One region of the Weissella paramesenteroides genome, then DNA from elsewhere that is predicted to be linked to it. Evidence: riboswitches for the same ligand, from Rfam matches in the RefSeq annotation. Region 1 holds a riboswitch; the other holds the start of a gene.

Region 1 (7,561 bases):
AATGGCGTTTTTTATTAAGACTTAAATCAGTTGTATTTGGGAAATAACCGGCAGAAACAAAACCGCCTTCTATGCGAGTGGATGATAATGGCCCTAGTCAAAAGCGTCCTTGTTTCTGTATTAATAGGGATATTCAGACTCAAATAATTAGAAACGAAAGTTTTATATCATGACATAAAAAATTCATAGTTCAGCACACAAAATTGTTATGCAAGTGTTAGATCATTTTTATACCAAAGTATTGACGAAAAAGTATTTATAATCAGTATCAGCCGTCAACAATTGCAATTCAGCTTTTATGCAGAAAATGCAAAATTATCGAAAGGTATGTGATGCTTGATCGTGTACACTAACTAGCCAAAACCCTAAATTAATCGTACCTTTTATACCATAGTCTACATATATAAAAAAGTTCTGTTCTCATGCTATTACACGAAAACAGAACTATTCTTCTAACTAATTCTCTAATTTATGCAGAACACTGATTACTTCTAGCAATGCTAAAGCCACTTCAGACCCTTTATTACCAGATTTCCCCCCCGATCTTTGTTGAGCCTGTTCTAATGTATCAGTTGCTAGAACCCCAAATACAATAGGTGTATTAGTGTGTATACCAATTTCCGAAATACCATTAGCAGACGCATTAATAACTAGATCATAATGATCTGTTTCCCCTTTAATTACGGCGCCTAATGTAATAATGCCATCATATTTCTTGTTTTCTGATACCTTCTTTGCCACTAATGGAATTTCAAAAGCCCCCGGCACCCATATAATATCAATATTTTCTTCTATAATACCCTGCATCTTCAAGGATTCTTTTGCTCCTATAATGAGTTGTTCGACAATTAATGTATTAAAGCGACTCGCAATAATTGCAATGGTTCTATTTTCATTTTGTGTTAAGTTTCCTCTATAAATCATACTTTAATCTCCTGAAAGTCATTATATTAACGTGATCATTACTATAAAGTAAGTGCTGTCACTTATGATTAGGCTATTGATAAAAAGTAATAAATTATTTTTATCAATAGCCTATATATTACCAGCTGTTAGTTTTTATAATAAATGTTTAAATTTTTCCCTTTTAGTTTGAATATATTTTTTATTAATATTATTTACCCCCGTAATTAAAGGAACGTGTTCCACAATCTCAATACCATTATCAGTCAATGCTTGAATCTTTTCTGGATTATTTGTTAACAAACGAATTTTAGTCATCCCCACTAATTTTAGAATTTCAGCAGCTTGCTTATAATCTCTTTCATCTGGTTGATGTCCCAAAGCAACATTAGCATCATAAGTATCGTATCCATTTTCTTGTAAAACGTATGATTTTAATTTTTCATACAAACCAATACCTCGTCCTTCCTGAGGTAAATAAACAATCGCTCCTCCTTGTTCATTTATTGTCTTTAGCGCTGCATGTAGTTGTGGACCACACTCGCATCTTAAAGATCCAAAAACTTCACCAGTAATGCACTCAGAATGCAGTCTAACAAGCGGAACATCATTTTGGTGTGCTCCACGACTTTCAATAAGTATGTTAGGTCGTTCATTTTCTGTATTAAATTCAGTCAAATTAAAATCACCATAATTGCTTGGTAAATGAACTGTTATTCCAGGTTTTATGTTTCGTTCTTCAATATATTGTCTATAATTAATAATGTCTTGAATCGATAACTGTAATAAACTTGCTTGTTCAGCAAGTTTATTTAATTCTTTTTCTCGGGCCATATTACCATCGTCAGATAAAATTTCGATAATATACGCAATTGGTGTAACTCCTGCTAAACGTGCCAAATCAACGGCCCCTTCAGTGTGCCCTACACGAGTTAAGACACCGCCATCCTCAGCTACCAATGGAAATACATGTCCTGGTTCTTCAAAATCATTTTTTCTTGTACTTAGATTTGCTAGCTGTTTAATTGTATTAGCTCGTTCATATGCTGAAACACCAGTAGTACTTGCTATATGATCTACGCTAATTGTAAACTTTGTCCCAAATTTTTCAGTATTATTTTCCACCATTTGTGTTAACCCAAGATTAAGTGCACGGTCCTTTGACATCGGTACTGTTAATACACCCCTTGCCTTTTTTAGTGCAAAATTTACTGCTTCTGGTGTAGCAAACGCAGCCAATCCAACTAAATCGCCTTCATGCTCTCTATTTTCATCATCAGTTAAGATAACCAATTCACCACGTTTTAGACTTTGAATTGCCCTAGTCACTTTATTGATACTATCTTTGATTTCCATGTATAATATCGCCTTTCATTAAATATTTTGCTAAAATATCCGTCTCAATATTTACTTCATTACCAATATTTAAATTTCCTAAATTAGTTTTTTGGATCGTTAATGGAATTAATCCAATTTGAAACGTTTTTTTTGACATCGTAATAACGGTGAGACTAACTCCTGAAATTGTAATTGATCCCTTTTTCACAATTTGCTTCATAATCTCTTGATCATCTGGTTGCAGAGTTAACAAAATTGTACTATCAACCTGCTGTCGTCGCACGACTGTCCCAATTCCATCAACATGTCCTAAAACAAAATGCCCATCAAATTTTCCTGAAGCTGGCATCGCTTTTTCCAAGTTTATATTTTGCCCAACTTTATAATTTTTTACTGCAGTTGTGGTAAAAGTTGGTACCATAATTTCAAATTGTGCTTCACTAGATGAAAAATCAACAATAGTCAAACAGATACCATCTAACATGATACTGTCACCCAAACTAACATTTTTAAAAAAATCATTGCTTGTCTCAACTTTCAATCGCAATTCCTGATTATTTTTCCAATGTATAGCACTCAATTTTCCAATACTTTGTGTAATACCTGTGAACATTTTAAAATCTCCAATTCTGATTAATATAAACCGATTTTATAGCATTACCAAGTTTAGTTTGCCTGACTGGCTTCATCGTTGGTGATACTGCAGCCAAACTATTATTATTCAAAATTTTATTGGTCTTATAGACTATCATTTCTTGCCATAAATTTTCTGTCAAAAACGATGATATAAATGTTGGTCCGCCTTCCACCATGACAGATTGAGCTTTTTTATCAAATAGATCATTCAATATCCCAATTAAACCATCATGCATTAAAATAATATTTTCATAGAATGAAGCAAACTCTTCATTTTCAGTATAAACAATCCAATCCTTTATATAACTATATGGTAATGTTTTTAATCTACCTCGACGATCAACTACGATGCGAGCAGGTTGTTTATGATCAATCACGCTATGTCGCACAGTTAAATTCGGTAAATCCGTTAAGAAAGTTTGACTTCCAATCATAATAGCGCTCCGCGTAGCTCTTTCATGATGCACATCACTATCCGCTCGATCATCAGTTAATTTAACTCGTTGTTGATTAGATGTTGACACAAAGCCATTAAGAGACGTTGCTACCTTCAGTTGAATATATGGTAACCTATTCTCAAAATATTGATGAAATTCCGGATTTAATTCCCGACTATGTTGCGTATTTAATATGGAAACTAAAACGTTCGCATTTTTTAAAATAGCAACTCCTTGTCCTCTAGTCCTGGGATTTGGATCAATAGAACCTATAACAACACGTCTTAATCCCCAATCTTTCATGGTTTCAGCACAAGAATTAACTTTTCCACGAACAGCACATGGCTCCAAGGTAACATACATTGTCGCACCTTTAATTTGGGACTTATCAGATAATTGATTGTAAGCATTGATTTCTGCGTGAGATTCCCCAAATTTTTTGTGATATCCAATAGACAAAATTTCTCCATGTTTAACGACTACGGCACCAACACGCGGATTTTCAAATGTCAGTGCTTTGTCTGCTAAACTAGCAACTTGTGCAGCCATATTCATAAATGTTAAATCATCCATCTTTTCCTCCTTTTTTGGAGCAAAAAGCCCGATATGTTTAAAAAAACACATCGGGTTTATTTTTAGATTAATTTAAAACAACCAGTCTCTATTATGAAAAAATCCACACAAAAAAACCAGCTTATTCTAAATCTTCTCCCATCCAGACTTTAACTGTCGGTCACAGAATCACACTGTGTCAACTACATACCACGGTATGTAGGTCACGGACTGAGGTACATCGTACCATTACCGTCGGTCGGGAATTTCACCCTGCCCCGAAGATTAATTATTTAACATGTAGGACTTTACACTGGAATTTCAATTCTGTCAAATTTTTCTAATATTTCAAAATTTCATTAATTTAATATAATCAGCAATTCGTGGAAATCATACATATTTATTAGATACATTGAGTGAATGGCTTTTTCTCGTTTATAATTTGTCATTTTATCGTTGTCATACTCATTATTAGTAACTAATTTAACCATGCTCGAAAATCATATATGTCTACAAAAGCATTGGCGAATGATATAAAACCCTGATTTAAAAAATGTAGTCCGCTCCTACTGCTGTAGCCTGTTATGTCTTCAATCTCTAGCCACTTTAGTCTCTGTAAGTACTGATACTTTAAAAAGGCTCTTGGCCGCTCTGGTACTGCTTGCATAGCTTCTAATATCTGACTTAGCCATATCTTCGACTGCATATAAACCGTTAGTTTTGTATCGGTGGTGTTGTCATTGTGCTTAACTTTAGGCATATCATCAATAAGCGGACTTTCTAAATCAATATAACTTGTGTGCGCCCTGATCATAATGATTGGTAATTCTTTTTCAAAAAATTCTTTAACGTTCTTTTGTTTCTGCTTAACATCTAATTCTTTTTCTTGTTCTAATATCGACAACATGTAAAAATTATCCTCTATTAAATCATGAAATTATAACCGTTTTATGTGCACCCTTTTTGTGTTTTGTGTGCGTACTTTTTGTGCGTACTTTTTGATTTTGTACGCAAATTTAGCGTTACGTTTTAGTGCAACACGTTGCAACGTTTTTGTTGCGTTGCGTTGCATTTTGTTGCATTCGTTGCAACGCTTTTTCTTGTTAAATCAGAGCTTCATAGCCCTTTCAAATAGCTTCCAAACCAGCTTGTTACCTTAACATTTCTTAACATCTAACAGCGTTGCGACAACGTTTAAAGACTAGCATTTTAGGCTAGCAAATGCTAGCATCTCACACCATCATTTACCATCATTTTAGTCCAGCATTTTCCAACATCTGCTACAGCATTTTCCAGCATAGCATCCTAACATTTCCTAACATTTTACCTTAGCATTTCTTAGCATTTGCCCTAGCATTTCCTAGCATCCTACCTTGACATTTCTTGACATCAACACGAACTTTTACTTACTAAAAAACGAGGCAAACGTACCTGCCTAAATCATCAAAATAGTCGTTTTGTTCGTTTACAAATTGTCTCGTTATTCTGCATTTAATCAATTGGCCAGCTATGACCATTTAACTTGTTTGAATATGCCGGGCTCAAATCTGCGCTCGTTAATCAATAAATTAGGTTGGCCGACTTCTCGGCAAACCCCCAATAGGTCTGCTTAATTATAAACAAGCCTCAAATGGGTCTGCCCAATATTGGCTATACCCTGTAAATGTCTGATCGGGTATCGTTAATATCGACGAGACCTAAAAGAGATGGCCGAAACTTCTGCCACCCTATTCTCTAACAGCCATGTCCATATCTGGCTTTGTGTTGGCCGACTTCTCGGCTAACCTCTTTTGTAATTGCTTATTAAATTGATATTTCCAATTAGCTACGACACTATACTTAGCATCAAACTGATAACTAATCTGTTGCCATGTCTTTTTGTCTTTCTCATGCATTGTCATAGCCCTTAATTGGATAGCTGGCAATTCTGATAACATGTTTTCAACGGTTTCTAGTTGATGTTCATACATCTTTAGCTTGGTATCATCCGTACTTTGCTCATAAGCCATGTTGAGCTTAGTCGCTTTGATATTAACTTTCAATCTACCACTAAAATAATCTCTAATTAATTGCTGTGTTTGTTCCACTTCTGCACCTCCTTCATTCCATAATGGAATAGGTCATTACTTAATTATTATACAAAAAATATCATTGATTTTTATTAATCGCCCCGTCTCCTTTTTTTAAAAAATGGATAACTAGCGATTACATTCAATAACATTCAATGAACCTATTTATATAGTACAAAAGTGATAATAAAGCGCAAAAAAGCACTAACAAATTAATGCTAGTGCTTAATCACCATTGTTCATTATAAGTATCTTAATTAGTTGTTTTTTCAACACTTCCATCCGGATAAATGATGCCAATTGACACAGTACTTGACCTTACATCTTGCCCCCAAATAACTAATTTTTTTGATGGTGGCGCTGGTGTAAAAGAAAAGCCCCAGGATTCCATTTGAGTCATTTTTTGTTCATACGTTAAAGGTGCTGTGACTATATAATCTAAGTTTTCTAAATCTTCATTTCGTTGTCGATCGCTTTCAGCAATACCTGTATTATCCTGCTGATTGTCTTTAACCGAATGTCCATAAGCATTAACTTCTTGATTTTCTTCTGTCACACCACTTTGTGAGCTCGTTACTTCATCAGCCACCTCACTATCGTTGCTTACAGAACTTGATGGGCTAACATTAGATTCTTCATGCTTATCCTTAACTACCGCATGCTTTTTTATCGGGGATGTTGTTTCCCGCGTATATATTTTATTTTGCTTATTCAACTGATGAAAAGTAAATACACCACTACTAATAACAACTAACATAAAGATAACAATTACAATAACCCGATTTTTAAATTTTTTATGTTGTTGTTGTTCTTTTGCCCGTTCTTGTCTTGAAGTCATAGCTCTAACCACCCTTTCACTATCAAGTATATAGGTTAGTGGCTGTTTTGTGGTTCTAAATACGTTTATATAGCATCATTTTTTAATTTCATGTAAAAATGTGTAATTCTCATAACCGAATTTTCGGCTGTGAGAAATATATGATGTCATACCTACATTTGAGCACTTTCTATCAACAGTGGCAGAAAGACGATCTAGTTACTATCTAGGTCATTGTTACCCCAAATTGGACAACTCTGTAATGACTAACAATGCGGGCGTTCCTGAACATCCCCATTCATTTCAAAAAAGGTTTTGTCAGGTTCGACACTTCTGTCGAAAACCAATAAAAAAAGCTCACCAAGCTATTCAATCAAATAACCTAGCGGGCTTTAAATATATATGTACCTTATTATTTTTCAATTTTGTGATAAAAAATTTTATACCATGGTTGTTCCGTACCGTTACCCTGGGTATATTTTAACTTAATCATTTCTAAACATTTATAAAAGTCAGGAAAAAGATCAGCATTCATATAATTAAATGACGTTAATTTTTCTTGGATATCCCTAGCAGCTGTTTTCAATGCTATCTCAGGATTATTATTTCCTTCATCATCAAGACCATCTGGTAACAATTCTTGTTCAAGACTAGCATTATCGTATTTTAAATTAATGGAGATACGGTCTATTTTCTTTTCCCCATATATTAATGCCCCCTCTAACTTTTCGAAATTTAAGAATGCTCCTTTTTGAACTGTAATTCTAAGATTATTATCCTTATTTCCAACCTCTTGAAACAAAGTGTTT
Region 2 (7,561 bases), 290 kb from region 1:
TATATGAAAAGGCGCATCCTCGTGCTTAGTTTAGCTTGATTGGAGAAAAATATGTTAATTATCGTACGTAAAGATCAATCAAAAATTGTTATGGGGCTGCTGTCTTATAGCCCGAATTTACCAGATATTTTAGCTGTGCAACGTGAATATGATTGGTATCAGTCTGATGATAATCGGGATATTCTTCTATGGCGTGATGAAAATACACATCATTTTACCGTATTACTTGGGGTTGCACGTGTTTATAATTCCTTGGTGATTCGACGGATTGTTTTTAGTCCCGAAGTACAACCAAAACAAAAATTAAAACTTGGCCGTAAAATATATCAAGCGTTGCAATCTCAATATCCAGATCAAGTGATCATGGGTTCAATTGCCACACAAAAATTTGTAACGAAATGGCGAGATATGCAATGAGTGAAGAATTAACTTATCATTTAGAAGATTTTGATGGGCCATTGGATTTATTGCTCCATCTTATTCGGGTGAATGAGATGGATATTATGGACATTCCGATAGTTGAGATTACGGCACAATATCTGACATTTCTACATGCGGAACAAGAACGTAATTTAGATGTTGCTGGTGAATTTTTGGTCATGGCCGCAACGTTGATGTCAATAAAGGCCAATTACTTACTACCTAAAAATGATGTCTTTCAATATGATGAGGATTTAGCTGAATTTGTTACTGAAGAAGATCCTCGAGACACATTGATGGCACAATTAATTGAATATCAGCGCTATCAACAAGCTGCAGGTGATTTACGTGAACGAGAAGAAGAACGTCAATTACAGTTTTCTAGAGCACCGATGTCAATCCCAGACGATATAAAGGGTGCACCTCTGCCAGAAGGACTCGTATTGTGCGATCTTCAAAATGCATTTGATCGTTTGGTGAAAAAACGCTATCAAAAGCGGGTACAACCACGCTCATTGCAAGGTGATAACTGGTCAATTCAACAACAAATGACTAAAATTATGGCAAAGGTAGACACTGATCATGTTGTAACTTTTGACCAACTTTTTGCGGAAAATGCAGATAAGGATGAAATGGTCACAACATTTATGGCGATGTTAGAATTAGTGCGTCATCAGCACTTGACTATGACACAAAATAATCTATTTGACCGAATTGATGTTTCACGCGGTAAGGTACCCTACCAGCAGGAAAGTAGAGAGGATGAAGAGGCTGATGCAAAATAGCTTACAACAAATTGAAGGATTATTATTTGTTGCAGGAGATGAGGGTATCTCTTTGGCAGAACTGTCAGCAGCAACACAATTTTTAAAGCCAGCAGTTAATGGTCTACTAGACGAGTTGGCGATTAAGTATGCGCAAGATGAAAGTTGTGCTTTTGAAATTCTAAAAACAGATGATCGTTATCAATTAGTGACGAAGGCAAATTTATCAGAAACCATTCATCGTTTCTTTACAGCGCCATTAACAACAGCTCTATCACAAGCATCATTGGAAGTTCTAGCTATTATTGCTTATAAACAACCGGTTACACGTGTTGAGGTAGATGAAATTCGTGGTGTCCAATCACAATCGACCATCCAAAAATTAATTCTTCGTAATTTAGTAACGGGTAAGGGGAGATCGACTGAACCAGGACGACCAATTCTTTATGTGACAACCAACTATTTCCTAAATTATTTTGGGTTAACCAGTTTAGATGAGTTACCACCGTTGGTTACTGCTAAAGCACTAGAAGATTTACAAAATCAGCAAGATGTGACGATTCCGTTATTACCATCAGAAAAACAACAGTCTTCATTTGATGTCACAATTGCTGAATTAACAAAACAATCAGAAAGTAATGAGGAAAAATAATGGCAGAACGATTACAAAAAGTCATGGCTCAAGCAGGGGTTGCCTCACGCCGGGCTTCTGAAAAAATGATTACTGAAGGGCAAGTCACGGTTAATGGTCAGGTAATTCGAGAGTTAGGAACAAAGGTTGAACCCAGTGATCACATTGAAGTAAATGGCACACCAATTGATTCAAAAGAGAAACTAGTTTACTTCCTATTGGACAAGCCACGCGGTGTTGTAACGACTAATTCTGATGACAAAGGGCGTCAAACGGTCATGGACATTGTTGATGAACCTGAACGGGTTTATCCCGTTGGACGTTTGGATTATGATACGACTGGTGCGTTGCTATTAACCAATGATGGTGATTTAGCTAATAAGTTGATGCATCCTAAGTATCGCATTGATAAGGTCTATGTTGCCAAGGTCAAAGGTATTCCAACGAATGAGGAATTAGAAAAATTACGTCATGGTGTGACTGTAAAGACTGTCCAAAATGGACGTCATTATACCTTTAATGCGGCACCAGCTCATGCAGAAATCTTATCAACTGATAAAAAGAAGCACACGGCAATCGTCAAATTAACTATTCATGAAGGTAAATATCATCAAGTGAAAGAAATGTTAAAATCAGTTGGTCATGAGGTTATTAAGCTAACTCGTGAACGTTATGGGATGCTTGATTTGACTGGTTTGACACCTGGTGAATATCGTCCATTGCGTCATGAAGAGGTCCAAGCGCTCAAGTCTGGTCGTCAATTCCGCAAATCAGCTGGTCGTTGGTAAAACGGTGGCATGAATTTTTATTGACTTTTAATTAGCGGAAAGCTATGATAATAACATAACTAAATATCTTCAGGGCAGGGTGTAATTCCCGACCGGCGGTAATTTCGTTTTTACGGAAAAGTCCGCGACCCACAGTTTTGTGGTTGATATGGTGAAAATCCATAACCGACAGTAAAGTCTGGTATGCAGAAGAAATTAATGAATTTGACTGATAGAGTCGGTCTTATTTGTGTCGCCCTGACATAAATAAGATCGACTTTTTAATTATCAGCGTGGAGGATTAGGTAGTCACATGAATAAAACACGTCATTTAACAATCATTGCTTTATTGTCAGCAATTTCGTTTGTTTTGATGGTTTTCCCGCAATTTCCAATCTTACCTGGCGCAAGCTTTTTAAAGATTGATTTTTCAATTGTTCCCGTATTAATGGGGACTTTACTATTAGGATTAAAACAAGGTTATCTTATTTTGATTTTACGGTCGGTTTTGAAACTATTACTTAATAATGAAGGGCCTGGTGATTTAATTGGGCTACCAATGAATATCATTGGTATGGCTATTTTTATTACCATAATTATTCTAGTAATGCGTCGTACAAATGTGTCTAAAAAGCAGTTTATGTGGGGAACATTGCTTGGAACGCTTGGGTTAACACTGGTGATGGTTATTCTAAATTATGTTTATGCAGTGCCACTATATGCTTTGTTTGCAAATTTTGATATCCGAGCAACAATTGGCATGGGACACTACTTACTTTGGATGGTTGTGCCATTTAACTTAATTGAAGGCGTTATTCTTGGTACTGTATCAGGTGTTGTCTTCTATTCATTTCAGCGGGCATTAAGCAACATGCATTCACAATTAAATTAAAACACGCAGCTTGCACTTACCTCACTATTTTTTTAAACTAGACAATAGTACAGCACAAAGTGAGAGGTGGGCAATGTCGTGATAACTGATTTCCTGATTACCCTTTTTTCGCCGGTTCAACCACGGCGACATCGGGTAATTTTTGGTTTATTAAAGCGTCGTTTGACAGTATCAACAGAATATTGGGGATTACGTTATCAATTGTTACCCATTATTGGTTTATTGCCACAATTAGAAAAAAATGATTTTGATGAACAAATTGCACAACTCATTAAACAGGGGTTGCTCATTGAACAACAACCAAGTTCTGGACAATTATTGCTAACCGACAAGGGCGTTACTTTTCAACAGAATTATAGGCAATACCATTATCAGTTAAAATACATTCCTTTAATGGTCCAACCACTAGCGAATATCCGGCAGTTCCGGGAAGCATTTTGGTTGGCGAATCAAATCGTGTCGGAAGTGGCATATCACAACAAACACTACTATCCGTTACAGATTGACTTTAAAACGAAAAAATTAGTAAAAAATTGGTATGGACAGACAGATAAAAAACACTTAATTGATGATTGGTTAACAGAATTAACCGACTTTTTAAAATTATTGGATCAACAAACTGCGAATCAACTAGTTGCGACATGGGTTGGACATCAAATACCTGGACGAAATAGTGACCAACTAGATTTACCGCGATCTTGGATTGCAACTGATTTTTATCTTTGGGAAATTGATTTATTTTCTTTTTGGAGCCAGCAATTATCGCAGACTAATGCTAGTAGTGAATTAAAAAGGTTATGGGACTTAACACAGCAACAAGCCAACTTGTCACCCAGCGTGCAATTAACATGCCAGCAGGTGCATCGGGGGATGTCTATTGAAACCATTAGTAAGCAACGCCATTTGAAAATCGGCACGGTTAGGGAACACTTGCTGACAGCAGCAGTTTGGCTACCTAAAGCGGATTTTCCCTATGAATTGTTTTTAAGTGCTTCAACCATTCAATATCTAGAACAACATTTGACTGGCAATATTGATAATTGGCAATTTTCCAACATTAGAACGTCAGATAACCCAAATGAGTTTTTTATCTTCAGATTATATGAAATTTACTTAACCAAACAGGGGAATTAAGCACCAATGACAATTAACTTAGAACAGGTTTTACAAGATAAATTTGGATTTGAGAGTTTTAAAACGGGTCAAAAAGAAATCCTAACGGCCTTATTGTCAAAGCAATCAACATTAGCAATTTTACCAACAGGCGGTGGTAAGACGTTGATTTACCAGATGATGGGGGCGGTTCGAGATGGATTGGTTATGATTGTCACGCCATTACTTTCACTAATGCAGGATCAGGTTGCACGATTGAATTATCTTGGTGAAAAAAATGTGGTGGCTTTAAATTCGACATTAACATTTGAGAACAAAAAAAATGTCCTTAAAAATTTAAATCGTTATCATTTTTTATTTGTTTCGCCTGAGATGCTTAACCAAGAGCAGGTACAAACAGCTTTAAAACAAGTGAAAATTAACTTAATGGTTATTGATGAAGCTCATACAATGGTTACTTGGGGGCAGGATTTTCGTCCAGATTATTTATCATTACCTAGTATTCACGAACAGCTTAATCGACCACAATTACTTTTATTAACGGCAACCGCAACACCAAGTATGATGTCAGCAATTACTGAGAATTTTCATGCGCTGCAAGATAAATGGTTTATTTATCAACAACCAGTTGATCGACCAAATATTTTTTTGCATACAGAGCAACTAACTAATGAAATTGAAAAAAAGCAACGCTTAAAATATTTAATTCAGACGGTTAATGGACCTGGTATCGTTTATTTTACTTCACGTAAGCTAGCAACAAGCATGGCGGAGTGGCTAACAAATGAAACTGGACAACGGGTCGTTGCGTACCATGCTGGTATGGATACAATGTCTCGATATCGTGTACAACAACAATTTATGCAGGGAGAGATCGATGTTATTACGGCAACTTCCGCATTTGGTATGGGTATTGATAAAGAAGACATTCGTTTTGTCATTCACTATCATTTGAGCAACGATCTTTCAAATTATCTGCAAGAAATCGGTCGTGCAGGACGTGACGGACAACAAGCAGTTGCAATCTTATTGTATGTACCTGGGGATGAACGTATTCAATTTAATTTGATTGATCAAACCATCCCTGATAATTATGCTATTCAAAGTTACTTGGATCAGTCGTTGGTGACAATACTAACACCTGAGCAGGTCAGATTATTGAATTTTTATCAAAATAAGGGCTTATCATCAGCTGAAATTATTCAAATTTTTGATAGTAGACGCGTGATGAGACAGAGTAATTTATGGTCAATGATTAACTATGCAAAGTCCGATGGTCAGCTGCGTAATCAAATCAGTCAATATTTTGGTAATGCCACTGACAACTTATCGCAAACGGATGAAAGTGTGGGTGTGACAGATTGGCATCCCAAAGAATTAAATTTCGTGCGAAAAGAAGATGGTAAACAGCAAGCAAAGGTGGTAAATTGGTCTAAACAACTAAAAAAACTATTTAATTTACAGTAAAGATTAGGTGTGACACTAACTATTTTAAGGCGGTTAGTGTATTATTAGAGATAGTAAAAAAAGAGAGTAAGGAGAGCCACCAATCATGACCGAAAAAAAGGATGAAAAACAGCCATGGGAGGCATCTTTTAAAGATGAAACAACCAACCAGTATTCAAGAACACAAAATCGACGCAAGTCACAACGTGTCAGTATGGTTGTCGGAATTCTGGTACTGATTGTCATTGCTTTGTCTTTCGTTCCTGTTTATAAGTATTTGCAGGAATTGAATAAACCAGCTGATGCCACATCGAACACTGAATTACCAGTTGCTTCATCAACGAAAACGACCACTTCAACGAATAAAGTGACCGATACCGCAAAATCAGAATCGAAAGCTAAGGTTGCTGCATCAAAGTCATCATCTGAGGCAGCGGCAGCCAAATCATCATCTGAAGCAGCAGCAAAGTCATCGTCAGAGGCGGCAGCTAAATCATCAAGTGAAGCAGAGGCAGCAGCGTCTTCTTCGTCAGAAGCAGCAGCTTCATCATCTTCTTCAGAAGAGGCTTCTCAAACCGTTTCATTTGATTCTGGTACACTGTATAGTTTTGCCGTTGCAAATGGCACAACCCCTGAAGAGTTGTATACTTTGAATCCTGGTCTAACGGCAAGTAATTATGCATCTTACTATGGTAAGGGATTAAAAGTTAAATAAAAATATTTTGATTATGATTATCAAATTGGCTGGAACGTTACTTGTTCCGGCTTTTTTTATTAAATATACCTAGTGTTTCAGCTAAATTAAGCGTAAAATAGAACAGTAATAAATTGAATAAGGATGTGGATCATGAACCCAATTCAGATTGCAATTGATGGACCAGCCTCGGCAGGAAAGTCAACGATTGCTAAAATTTTGGCTACTGACTTAAATTTTGTCTATGTTGATACAGGCGCAATGTATCGTACTGTTACACTGGCTGCGATTAAAGCAGGTGTTACGTTGACGGATGAAGAAGCAGTTGTCGCATTGTTACCTAAAATTGATATCTCGTTTAAGCCGGGTAATCCTGTACAACGTGTGTTCTTAAACGATGAAGAAGTGACTGATGATATTCGATCAGTTGAAGTAACAGCCAATGTATCGATTGTTTCAGCTTATGGTGAGGTGCGTACTGCAATGACTGACTTGCAACGTAATATTGCAAGTGAGGGTGGTGTCGTGATGGATGGACGAGATATTGGCACCACGGTATTACCAAAAGCTGAAGTCAAGATCTTTTTGATTGCCTCAGTTCATGAACGAGCAGTCCGTCGTTTTAAGGAAAACCAAGCAAAAGGTATGACAACGACGTTAGTGGACTTAGAAACAGCAATAGAAAAAAGAGATTACTTAGATTCTCACCGTGAAATATCACCACTAAAAAAAGCATCCGATGCGGTAGAATTGGACACTACTGGACTATCAATTTCAGAAGTGGTTGCTGAAGTAAAACGCATTATTGAAAATAAATTACAAAATTAATAAATA

Evidence for each region. A riboswitch is a leader RNA that binds a small molecule or an ion and turns the genes downstream of it on or off. The one in region 1 is predicted to bind FMN.
Region 2: it holds a riboswitch for FMN, as region 1 does, so the genes downstream of both, QRX23_RS04260 (ECF transporter S component) here and ribD (bifunctional diaminohydroxyphosphoribosylaminopyrimidine deaminase/5-amino-6-(5-phosphoribosylamino)uracil reductase RibD) in region 1, are expected to answer to the same signal.

What each region holds. Positions count from the first base shown of each region.
Region 1 covers NZ_CP130559.1:576,541-584,101, reverse strand. The annotation lists gene ribH (6,7-dimethyl-8-ribityllumazine synthase) at 457-924, opposite strand; gene ribA (GTP cyclohydrolase II) at 1,060-2,259, opposite strand; gene QRX23_RS02815 (riboflavin synthase) at 2,243-2,854, opposite strand; gene ribD (bifunctional diaminohydroxyphosphoribosylaminopyrimidine deaminase/5-amino-6-(5-phosphoribosylamino)uracil reductase RibD) at 2,856-3,887, opposite strand; FMN riboswitch at 4,014-4,156, opposite strand; gene QRX23_RS02805 (RNA polymerase subunit sigma-70) at 4,345-4,773, opposite strand; gene QRX23_RS02800 (hypothetical protein) at 5,594-5,953, opposite strand; gene QRX23_RS02795 (hypothetical protein) at 6,189-6,773, opposite strand; gene QRX23_RS02790 (FRG domain-containing protein) at 7,165-7,561, opposite strand, start outside.
Region 2 covers NZ_CP130559.1:871,278-878,838, forward strand. The annotation lists gene xerD (site-specific tyrosine recombinase XerD) at 1-29, shown strand, start outside; gene QRX23_RS04240 (hypothetical protein) at 52-417, shown strand; gene QRX23_RS04245 (segregation and condensation protein A) at 414-1,205, shown strand; gene scpB (SMC-Scp complex subunit ScpB) at 1,195-1,836, shown strand; gene QRX23_RS04255 (pseudouridine synthase) at 1,836-2,603, shown strand; FMN riboswitch at 2,665-2,801, shown strand; gene QRX23_RS04260 (ECF transporter S component) at 2,896-3,474, shown strand; gene QRX23_RS04265 (helix-turn-helix domain-containing protein) at 3,553-4,608, shown strand; gene QRX23_RS04270 (RecQ family ATP-dependent DNA helicase) at 4,615-6,054, shown strand; gene QRX23_RS04275 (LysM domain-containing protein) at 6,140-6,748, shown strand; gene cmk ((d)CMP kinase) at 6,881-7,555, shown strand.